One region of the Sphingomonas faeni genome, then DNA from elsewhere that is predicted to be linked to it. Evidence: riboswitches for the same ligand, from Rfam matches in the RefSeq annotation. Region 1 holds a riboswitch; the other holds the start of a gene.
The links. Region 1 has a riboswitch for cobalamin ahead of QFZ54_RS10205 (TonB-dependent receptor plug domain-containing protein). Riboswitches for the same ligand answer to the same signal wherever they lie in the genome.
Positions count from the first base shown of each region.

Region 2: another riboswitch for cobalamin. It lies ahead of QFZ54_RS05310 (HoxN/HupN/NixA family nickel/cobalt transporter); the one in region 1 lies ahead of QFZ54_RS10205 (TonB-dependent receptor plug domain-containing protein).

Region 1 covers NZ_JAUSZF010000001.1:2,200,156-2,206,042, reverse strand. The annotation lists gene QFZ54_RS10210 (TonB-dependent receptor) at 1-2,056, shown strand, start outside; cobalamin riboswitch at 2,380-2,579, shown strand; gene QFZ54_RS10205 (TonB-dependent receptor plug domain-containing protein) at 2,695-4,593, shown strand; gene QFZ54_RS10200 (ABC transporter substrate-binding protein) at 4,590-5,390, shown strand; gene QFZ54_RS10195 (FecCD family ABC transporter permease) at 5,575-5,887, shown strand, end outside.
Region 2 covers NZ_JAUSZF010000001.1:1,134,124-1,140,010, forward strand. The annotation lists gene QFZ54_RS05310 (HoxN/HupN/NixA family nickel/cobalt transporter) at 158-1,207, opposite strand; cobalamin riboswitch at 1,390-1,606, opposite strand; gene QFZ54_RS05315 (S9 family peptidase) at 1,680-3,788, opposite strand; gene QFZ54_RS05320 (alpha/beta hydrolase family protein) at 3,785-5,860, opposite strand.

The sequences.
Region 1 (5,887 bases):
TATCTCACTCTCTACGCTCGCCTTCGTGTTGATTTCGTCTGGTAGCGCCGTCGCGCAGACGACCGCGACGCCTGCCGACCAATCGGCTGACATCGTCGTTACCGGGCGCGGACTTGCCGATGCGCCCGGTGATCGCGCCTACGACATCGTCACGATCGACCGCGATCGGATCCAGGCGAACGCAAGCAACCGGCTGGAGAGCGTGCTGGCCGACGTCGCGGGGCTCCAGCAATTCCGGCGCTCGGACTCGCGCAGTGCCAACCCGACCAGCCAGGGAATTTCGCTGCGCGGGATCGGCGGCAATGCGTCGAGCCGGGCGCTGCTGATCTTCGACGGTGTACCGCAGGCGGATCCGTTCGGAGGGTGGGTCGCGTTTCCGGCGTATGCGACGGGGCGGCTCGGGCGCATCCGTGTGACGCGTGGCGGCGGGAGCGGGTATCAGGGGCCGGGTGCGCTGGCCGGGTCTGTCGAGCTGGAAAGTGCGGCGCCGGATCAGGCGGCACCGTTCCAGGGCAGCGTTGCGTATGGCAGCCGCGATTCGGTCGATGCGCAGGGCTCTGCGGCGCTGGTGCGGGGCTCGGGGTTTGCGACCTTGTCCGGAGCTTACGCGCGAGGAGATGGCTTCACCCCGACGGTCGATGAGAGCCGCGGGATCGTCGATCGTCCGGCGCCATATGAGCAGGCGTCGGGGGCGCTACGGACGGTGGTCGGTATCGACGCGAAGACCGAACTGCAGATGAATGCGAGTGCGTTCACCGATCGGCGCGACCGGGGGAGCGACTTCACCGACAATAAGAGTGAGGGGGCGGATGCGAGCGTCCGGCTGATCGGGCGCGGGCGCTGGGGGTATTCAGCGCTGGCGTATCTGCAGACGCGGGCGTTCGCGAGCAGCTTCAACAGCATCAATGCCGCGCGGACGACCGCGATCCAGTCGCTCGACCAATATAATACGCCGGCGACCGGGCTCGGCGGGCGGATCGAGGTCCTGCCGCCGCTGGGCGAGAGCATTACGCTTCGCCTCGGGGCGGATGTTCGCGATGTCAGCGGCAAGACGCAGGAGCTTTATACCTTCGTCAACGCGGCGCCGACGCGGCGGCGCGAGGCTGGGGGGAGCACGACGACGACGGGCGTGTTCGCGGATGGGAGCCTGGTGGCGGGCGACTTCACGTTCAGTCTTGGCGGACGGGTCGATTGGTGGTCGATCGATGGCGGCTATCTGTCCGAACGGCCGCTCGTGGGCGGCGCTGCGTTGACCGATCTTCGGTATGCGGATCGAGACGGCAGCGAGACCACCGGCCGGGCGGGCGTGGCGTACCAGCCGGTCGAGGCGATTACGCTGCGGGTTGCCGGGTATCGCGGGTGGCGGTTGCCGACGCTCAATGAGCTGTATCGGCCGTTCCGGGTCGGCAACGACGCGACCGCGGCGAATGCGCTGCTGTCGCCGGAGCGGCTGACCGGCGTCGAGGGCGGGGTCACGCTGACGCCTGCGCCGGGGGTGAGCATCGCCGCGACGTATTTCTACAACCGGCTGAAGGATGCCGTGGCGAACGTCACGACGACCAATCCGGTACAGGTGTTGCCGGGGGTAGCAACCTACCGCGTTCGCCAGAACCTTGATGCGATCCGCGCGCATGGGTTCGAGCTGGATGCGTCATATCGGCCCGGTCCGGTCGGCATGCAGGCGTCGTGGTCGCATACGAACTCGACGGTCGAAGGGTCTGGGATCACCGCCGCGTTGGATGGCTTGCGACCGGCGCAGACGCCGCGCGATCAGGTGTCGGGAACGGTCGACTGGCGGCGCGATGCGGCGGCGGTGTCGCTGACGGTGCGGCATATCGGACAGCAGTTCGACGACGACCAGAATACGCGGGTGCTCGATCCGGCGACCACGCTGGATGCGTATGCGGCTTTGCCGATCATGCGGTCGCTGGTTGCGGAGTTCCGGGCGGAGAATTTCCTGAACGAGCGTGTCGAGGCGGGCATCAGCGGCGCGAACATCGTCGAGCGCGCGACGCCGCGGACGATCTGGGTAGGGTTGCGCTACGGGCTTCGGTAAATTCAACTCGCCCCGCCAATAAAACGAAGGCAGCGTGTTTCCCCGCGAAGGCGGGGACCCAGACTGGGCTCCCGCCTTCGCGGGAGAATAAGGAAGGGAAAGCGACGTCCCGACCAACACGCCACCACCCCGGCGAAGGCCGGGGCCCAATTGGAAAGGTGGCAATAACGAGCCACCGTGCTCCGCTATCGACGTCTCCCAATTGGGCCCCGGCCTTCGCCGGGGTGGTGCGATGGACCGTGAACCTGCTGACCCAGCGCTACCCGCCCTCAGGCGGGGGAGGATGAGTAGGCTCCGCGTTGACCCGTGCATACGCTGCGACTAATGCCACCACCGTGAAGGGTTCCCGGCGACGGGATCAAAAGGGAAGTCGGTGCGCGGATATGTCCGCAAGACCGGCGCTGTACCCGCAACTGTGACCGGATAGCGGCCACCCCGATATGCCACTGGGTTTCGACCTGGGAAGGCGGGGTGGGCGCGGTGACCCGGAAGCCAGGAGACCTGCCTCTCACGGTCGATCCACTGCGCGGGCGGGTGTCCGGCGCGGACGAGTGCTCCGGTCCAGCCGGGTTTCCTCGAGCGAGAGACGTCTGCCGCTCCCGCGAATGGTCGCGGGCGGTTCTGCCAGGACGTGCCCCATGACGAAATTCTTCCTTCTGCTGAGCGCCGCGGCGATTGCAGCGCCTGCTCATTCCCAGACTAGTCCCGATAGCGACGCCCCCGAAGTCGTCGTCACCGCGACCCGCGCCGCGCAACCGCTAAGCGAAATCGGCCAGGCGGTAACGGTCATCGACCGTGCCGAAATCGAGCGTCGGCAGACCACCGTGCTATCCGACCTGCTCGCGACCACGCCCGGCGTCACGGTGACCCGCAACGGCACGGTCGGCGCGCTTACCAGCGTCCGCATCCGCGGCGCCGAGGCGGACCAGACCTTGGTCGTGATCGATGGCGTCCGCGTCAACGATCCGTCGTCGACCGGCGGTGGCTTCAACTTCGGCAATTTGCTGTCGAGCTCGGTCGAGCGGATCGAGGTGTTGCGCGGGCCGAACTCGGTGCCGTGGGGCAGCCAGGCGATCGGCGGCGTCGTCAACATCATCACCGCCGCGCCGACCGAAGGCGTGCAGGCGCGCGCCAACGCCGAATACGGCTATGCCGACAGCGTGTTCGCGAGCGCCGGCGTGTCGGGCAAGTCGGGTCCTGTGTCCGGATCGCTGACCGGCGGATATTTGCGCACCGACGGCATCTCGTCGGCGACTAGCGGCACCGAGCGCGACGGCTATCGCCAATATGGCGCTACCGGGCGGGTCGGCGTCGAGTTCGCGCCGGGCATCGGCCTCGACCTGCGTGGCTATTTCGCGGACAGCCGTGTTGCGATCGACGGATTCCCGGCACCCGATTACGTGTTCGCCGACACCCCCGAATATTCGAAAACGCGCGAGGCGTACGGTTATGCCGGGCTGCACGCGAACCTCGCCGATGGTCGGTTCAACAACCGCGTGGCGTTCACGATCGCCGATATCAACCGCGACAATTACGACCCGAGCTTTGGTAACGATCCGTCGTTCATCGGTCGCGGCCGTAGCGAGCGCTATGAATATCAGGGTGACTTCCGGCCACTCGACCAGGTGCGCGTCGTTGCAGGCGTCGAGCGCGAAGACAGCCGCTTCAACGACGGCTTCACCTTCGCGGATACCGGGATCACCAGCGTGTATGGCCAGCTGATCGTCAAGCCGCTCGACGTCCTTACGATCACCGGCGGCGTCCGCAACGACGATCACGACGATTTCGGCAGCCACACCACGTTCGGCGCGAACGCCGCGCTGGCATTGCGCACCGGCACCACCGTCCGGGCAAGCTACGGCGAAGGCTTCAAGGCACCGACCTTGTACCAGCTCTTCTCCGACTACGGGAATCGCGACCTCGATCCGGAGACCGCGCGCAACTTCGATATCGGCGTCGAACAGGCGTTTCTCGGTAATCGTGCCCGCGTCGGCGTTACCTATTTCAATCGCCGCACGCGCAACCAGATCGACTTCCGGGATTGCAGCCCGAGCGAGCTGACGACGCCCGGTTCGATCTGCGCCAACCGTCCGTTCGGCGTCTACGACAACGTCGCGCGTGCCGAAGCGGACGGCGTCGAATTCACCCTCGCGCTGCGCCCGGTCGATGCGCTGACGCTGACCGCGAACTACAGCTATATCGACACTGAGAACCGCTCGGTCGGCGACGATTTCGGCAATGACCTCGCGCGCCGTCCCAAGCAGACCGCGAGCGTCAATGCCGATTACCGGTTCGCGTTCGGCCTGTCGGTCGGTGGCACCGTGACGGTGGTCGGCGACAGCTTCGACGACGTCGGCAACACCACGCGCCTCGACGGCTATGCACTGGCCGGCGTGCGTGCGGAACTGCCGATCTGCGAGCGGTTCGCGGTCTATGGCCGCGTCGATAACCTGACCGACACGCGGTACGAGACGATCGCGGGCTACGGCAATTACGGCCGCGCGGCCTATGGCGGCGTGCGGTTGCGCCTGAAGTGAGGCACGGGGCGATCCTACTCGCGCTCCTGCTCGGGGGCTGCGCACAGTCCCCCATATCGGGCGGCGGCGGGGGGATCGTCTCGACCAATCCGTGCGTGGACGCGGTGCTGATCCGTATCCTGCCGCCCGCGCAAATCGCTGCGATCAGCCATTATTCGCAAGACCCATCCGCGACCTCGATCCCGATCGCCGTCGCGCGGCGGTTTCGCGGGATCGCCGGGACTGCGGAGGAAGTGATCGCGCTGCACCCCGATCTGGTCATCGCCAGCACCTACACCCCGCCCGCGACCCAGGCGGCGTATGCGCGGGCCGGTCTGAAGACGCTTCTGGTGGGCATCCCGGACTCGATCGCCGAGAGCCAGGCGCAGGTTACCCAGATCTCGGAAGCTGCCGGCGCACCGATGGGCGGCGCGCGGATCAATGCCGAGATCGATCGTGCAGTGACGCGCTGGAGCCGCACGAATGGACCCTCGCCGAACGCTCTGCTCTACATCAGCGGCGATCTTGCGACCGGGGGAAGCACGTTGCTGAACGAGATGATGACCCGCGTCGGCTTCCGTAATGCCGCCGCGAGCTATGGCCTGACGCATACCGGCACGTTGTCTGCCGAGACGATCGTGACTCAGCCGCCCGCCGTCGTGATCGCTCCCGAACGCGTCGGCCGCGGTACCGCGCTGCGCCGCCGTCTGCTGCCGACCACGCCGCAAGCCGTTTTTCCGCGCGTCCTGATCAATTGCGGCGGGCCTACGATCCCGCATGCTCTCGAACGCCTTGCCGCGATAAGGGCGGGGCTGTGATGCGAGCGTTTGAAATTGCGAACGGTTCACCATCCGTGCTCCTCCCCGGCGAAGGCCGGGGCCCAGTTGGCAAGGCTGGAGTAATGGAGCGCTGTCCGCAGTCACGATCGTCTCCCATCTGGGCCCCGGCCTTCGCCGGGGAAGTGGCTATGCGTAGAGCGCACGCAGGTAAGGAGATGTTGGGATGACCCGCACGGTCAAACTCGTCACCCTCGGCCTGCTGGTGATCCTCCTATTCGGCCTCTCGCTCGGCTGCGGGAAAGTCTGGGTACCGCTCGACGCCTGGTTCTCGAGCGACCCGCGCTGGTGGATCATCCTCGAACTGCGCCTGCCGCGTGCGGTGCTGGGGCTCGCGCTCGGCGCGGCGCTTGGCCTCTCGGGGGCGGTGTTGCAGGGCTATCTCCGCAACCCGCTAGCCGACCCCGCAGTCGTCGGTGTGTCGTCGGTCGCAGCGCTAGCAGCGGTTGCGGCGATCGTGTTCGGGTTGGGCTCCGGCC
Region 2 (5,887 bases), 1.1 Mb from region 1:
GGTGGAACCGAGCCTCCGGGGTGGGGTTAGAGGAATTCCGGGGGCGTGCCAATGCACTCCACCTCCGTCATCCTGACGAAAGTCAGGACCCAGAGCCACGCACGATTCGGTGCTTGGCTCTGGGTCCCGGGTCGAGCCCGGGATGACGAAGGTAATATTACCCGTGCACCACCTCGATCTCGTCGAAGCGTTTCCAGCGGTAGATGGCGAAGCTCAGGACCCAGCACAGCACGAACAGGCCGATGATCGCGAAGCCGAGGCCGTTGAAGTTCTCGCCGAGTGCGGCTGCCAGATCCCAGATGCCGCCGGTCAGGCCGAGCTTTGCGCCGAGCAGCGCGAGCGTCTCGATACCTCCGATCGCGATCGCGACTATGGCGGAGATCAGCGTGATGGTGATGTTGTAATAGAGCTTGCGGATCGGCTTCACGAACGCCCATTCGTACGCGCCTAGCATGACGACGCCGTCCGCCGTGTCGACCAGCGCCATGCCGGTCGCGAACAGCACGGGGAGGACGAGCACGGTGCCGATCGACAGACCGTCGGCGGCCTGGCTCGCGGAAAGGCCGAGGATCGCGACCTCCGTGGCGGTGTCGAAGCCGAGGCCGAACAGGAAGCCGAGCGGGGCCATGTGCCAGCTTCGGGTCACCAGCCGGAACATCGGGCGAAACAGCCGCGCGAGCAGGCCGCGACTGCCGAGCAGCAGGTCGAGATCCTCCTCGACATAGGTGCCGCCGCCGCGGACGTGGCCGAAGGTGCGCCAGACCGAGCGGAGGATGATGAGGTTCATCGCGGCGATCGTGAAGAGGAACAGCGCGGAGATCATCGTCGCGACCACGCCGCCGACCTGCTTGAACGCCTCGAACTGCGACAGTGCGCTGGCGGTGAGTGCGATCGCGACGGCAGCGATGAGCACGATCCCCGAATGGCCGATCGCGAACCAGAAGCCGACGGCGATCGGGCGCTGGCCTTCCTGCATGAGTTTGCGGGTTACGTTGTCGATCGCGGCGATGTGGTCGGCGTCGACTGCGTGACGCAGGCCCAATCCCCAGGCGAGCAAGGTCGTGCCGAGCATGAGGGGCTGCGCGTGGAACAGCGAGAATGCCCAGCCCCAGGCGGCGATATTTGCCGCGACCAGCCCTGCGAACAGCCAGCCGATGCGCTTGCGGGTCGAAACCCGCGTCGATCTCTCGAATGTTGAAGTCGTCATGCACAAACCCCGCAGCGTCCGACGAGGACCGGGGCCTGCCGCGAACGGCCGGGACATACGACGACCGGACGCCATGAGCGGCCGACGCACGACGCCGATGCGGCCCCCGCCACATGGTCGTCGCTCAGCCAGTGTCACGCAGGCGGCGTTCACCGTGCCTCGGCCACCCCCTGGACCGGGACAAGAGCGACCAGACGCCGGCAGGTCTCCTGGCTCGCGGGTCGTTGCTCGATGCACGCCTTCCCAGGCTTTGCGGCCCAGTGGCTGCCCTCGCGTAGAGGGCTCGTGCGTCTCGCTCGCCGCTTACAGTTGCAGGGACAGCCGCGGCATAGGACGGCGAACCGTCCGCACCGCATTCCCAATCAAGCCCTTCCGGGCACCGACGCGATCACGGGAAACGGCTGGAAGCCGCATCCCGCGCGATCGGTACCCTGCTTTCGCCAATGTGCCAACGGGCGTGCCAACGGGCGTGCTATTTCGCGACGCCCAGCTGTTGCAGCATGAACGCCTGCCATTCCGAATTCTGGCGATAGCGTTCGAAGCGGCCGGACTTGCCTCCGTGCCCTGCCTCCATGTTGACGCGGAACAGCAGCGGGTTCTTGTCGGTCTTCAGTTCGCGGAGCTTGGCGACCCATTTGGTCGGCTCGTAATATTGCACCTGGCTGTCCCATAGCCCGGTGCCGACGTAGAGTGCCGGATACGCCGTCGCCTTGACGTTGTCGTACGGCGAGTAGCTCAGCATGTAGTCGTACGACGCCTTCTGCGCGGGGTTGCCCCATTCGTCGTACTCGAACGTCGTCAGCGGGATCGACGCGTCGAGCATCGTCGTAACCACGTCGACGAACGGGACCTGCGCGATGATCAGTTTGTAGTCCGCCGGCGCCATGTTCGCGACGCCGCCCATCAGCAGCCCGCCCGCACTGCCGCCCATCGCCGCGACGCGGTCCTTGGCGGCGTATTTTTGCGCGACGAGATAGCGGGTGACGTCGATGAAGTCGGTGAAGCTGTTCTTCTTGTTGAGCAGGTGGCCGTCGTCATACCAGCCGCGGCCCATCTCCTGCCCGCCGCGGATATGCGCAATCGCGTAGACGACGCCGCGATCGAGCAGGTCTATGCGGCCAGGGTCGACGGCGGGGTCGCTCGAGATGCCGTAGCTGCCATAGGCGTATTGGAAGAGCGGCGCGGTGCCGTCGCGCTTGGTGCCCTTGGCGTAGACCAGCGATACGGGGATCCGCGTGCCGTCTCGCGCGGGCGCCCAGACGCGTTCGGTGACGTATTTTGCGGGGTCGTATCCCGGCACCGGGGCGACCTTCAGCGCGCGCCGCTCGCCGGTTTTGGCGTTGACCTCGTAGGTGGTGGTCGGCGTGACTAGCGATCCATAGGTGTAGCGGACCCACGGCGTTGCGATTTCCTCGTTGACGTCGAGCGACATGCGATAGGCGGGTTCGTCGGCGGTGACCGCAGTCGACTTGCCCGCATCGTTCAGGACGCGGATCATGCGGTTGCCGCCCTCGCGTTGGTCGATCGCGACGAAGCCTTCGAAGGGCTTGAAGCCCTCGATGAAGACGGTGTCGCTGGCGGGCGTCAGGTCGCGCCATGCGGCCGTTCCCTTGGCGAGATCGGCATCGGCGACGGTGACGAGCTTGTAGTTCTTCGCGTCCTTGTTGGTGCGGATGATCCAGCGGTTGCCGATGTGATCCGCGCCGTAGCGGAACTCGCGCGCCCTTGGGGCGACGATCGTGAAGCTGGTTGGCGCGGCGGCGGCAGCGCAGCGTTGCTCGTCGCTGACCGTGCTGCTCACGCCGATGCAGACGAACTTGTCATCGGCGGTGCGCGAGACGCCCATCGAGTAGGTGTCGTCCTTTTCTTCGTACAGCAACCGGTCGCTGGCGGCGGGTGTGCCGAGGACGTGCGCCTTCACGCGGTAGCCCCGGAGCGTCACCGGGTCCTTCTCGACATAGAGAATGGTCTTGTTGTCGTCCGCCCAGACGACGTTCGGCTCGATGTTCGAGAGCGTGTCGGCGATCGCCGCACCGGTGGCGAGGTCCTTCACCTTGAGGACGTATTGGCGACGGCCGACGGTGTCTTCGGCCCAGGCGACGCGGGCGTTGTCGGGGCTCACCGCCCAGTCGCTGAGCGCGAAGAAGCTGTGGCCCTTCGCCATCGCCGGCTCGTCGAACAGCGTTTCGGCGGGCGCGGTGCGGCTGCCCTTGCGGCGCTCCAGGATCGGGTAATCCGCGCCGGTCTGGAACCGTGAGCCGTAATAATAGCCGTTCTTCGCATACGGCGCCGAACTGTCGTCCTGCTTGATATGCGAGACGGTCTCTTCGTAAAGCTTGGCCTGGAGCGGCTTCAGCGAGGCGAGCTCCGCGTCGGCATAGGCGTTCTCGGCGGCAAGATAGGCGAGCATCTCGGGGTTCTTCCGCGTGTCGTCGCGCAGCCAGTAATAGTCGTCCTCGCGCGCGCCATTGGGCGACGTCACCTGGAACGGCTTCTTCGCCACGCGCGGGGGCTGGACCTGCGCCACCGCCGCCGTCGAGACCAGCGCCACGCCGGCCAGCATCATGTACCGTATCGTCATTGTGCGACTCCCTGTGTTGCCGCAGTTGCTGTGGCCGGCTTCCGGTATCGATCGAACCAGGCGATGATCGCCGACGCCTTGGCCGCGGATTGCGACGGGCGTGCGGCGAGGCCGCCGTGGCTTGCGCCCGGCACCTTCACCAGCGCGGTCGGCACGCCGCGGATCTGGAGCGCCGCGTAATATTGCTCGGATTCGCTCACCGGCGTCCGGAAATCGTCGCCACCGACCACCACCAGCGTCGGTGTCTTGACGTTGCCGACGATGCTCAACGGCGAGCGGTTCCAATAGCTCATCGGATCCTCCCACGGCAGCTTGGTGAACCAGTAGCGCGAGGTGAACAGCGTGTTGTCCATCGTCAGCGCCTCGCTGATCCAGTTGATCACCGGTTTCTGCGTCGCGGCGGCCTTGAACCGGTCGGTCTTGCCAACGATCCAGGCGGTCAGCAGCCCGCCGCCAGAGCCGCCGGTCACGAACAGATTGTCGGGATCGGCGGTACCCTCCGCGATCGCCGCATCGACCGAGGCGATCAGGTCGTCGTAATCGGCCGCCGGATAGGTCTTGTCGATCAGGTTGGCGAACTCGGCGCCATAGGAGGTCGAACCGCGCGGGTTGGTCCAGAGCACGGCGTACCCGGCCGCGGCGTAAAGCTGCATGTCGGTCGCGAAGCCGGGGCCGTAGGCGGCGTTCGGGCCGCCGTGGATTTCGAGGATCAGCGGTACGCGCTGGCCTGCGACGCGTCCCGGCGGGGTGGCGAGCCAAGCGTCGATCGGCCGACCATCTGGCGCGGTCACCGCGATCTTGCGGACCGGCGCAAGGGCCTTCGATCCGGTCAGCACCGAGTTGAGCGTCGTCAGCCGCCGCGGCTTCCCGCCCGCCAGCACCCAGACGTCGGCGGGTGCGCTCGCATCGCCGCCGGTATAGGCGATGGTGCCGCCCTTCGAGACGGAGAACTCGCCGCCGGTATAGGGCCGGTCGAGCCCGCCGCCCGCGACATTGTCGATCAGCGGCGTGACGCGGCCATCGATACCGATGCGCGCAACGCGGCGCTGGCCGTGATCGTCATAGCTCGCATACAGGCTGCGGCCGTCGGCGGCCCACACCGCGTCCTCGATTCCGCGGTCGAGCGTGGCGGTTAGGGAGCGCGGCGACGCGGCACCGCTGTCGCCGACATACAGCTCTGTGTTCTCGTAGCTGCGGCGCTTGTCGTCGAAGCCGAGCCACGCGATCTTCGAGCCATCTGGCGACACGCGCGGCTGCGCGTCGGGACCGTCGCGCGTCGTCAGCGTCCGCAGCGCGCCGCTGGTGGCATCGACCGCGATCACGTCGGAGTTCATCACCTGCCGATCGGCGGCGGGCCCACGGATCGCCGCGAAGACGATGCTGCGGCCATCGGGCGTCCATGACAGCGGGCCGCCATCGTCAAACTTGCCGTATGTGAGCTGCCTTGCCGCGCCGCCGTCCGCGCCCACCACGAACAGATGGTCGTAGCCCGGCTTTACATAGCCCGGCCCGTCGTTGCGGTAGTTGACCCGATCGATGATCGTCAGCGGCTCGGCCCATTTCGCGCCCTCGGGCTTAGGTGGCTGCATGCCGAGCTTGGTCCCCTCGCCTGCTACCGTTGCGATATAGGCGAGCTTGGTGCCGTCGGGCGACCAGGCGAGCGCCTGCGGATCGCCGGGGAAGCTCGTCACGCGCGCGCTCTGCGCACCGCCGATCCAGCGGACGAACAGCTGCGATCCTTCGCCCTCGCGTGCGGTATAGGCGATGCGCGCGCCGTCCGGCGACCAGCGCGGGCTGCTGCCATCCGTCGCGAACGGCGTCTGGCGGCCGCTCGCGACGTCGATAAGCCACAGCGACGACTGCATCCTGTCGGTCATCACGTCGCCGGTGCGGCGGACATAGACGATCGTCTTGCCGTCCGGGCTGATCTGCGGGTCCGCCGCGATCGTCAGGCCGAACAGGTCGCTGCCGGTGAAGCTGCGCGTCGGACCGTCCGGTAGTGGCGCGGACGGCTGCTGTTGGGCAAAGGCCGGCGTCGCCGCGAGCAAGAGTAGAGCTAGGGTCAAGCGCAACGAACGGCTCCTTCGAATGAACCGCGC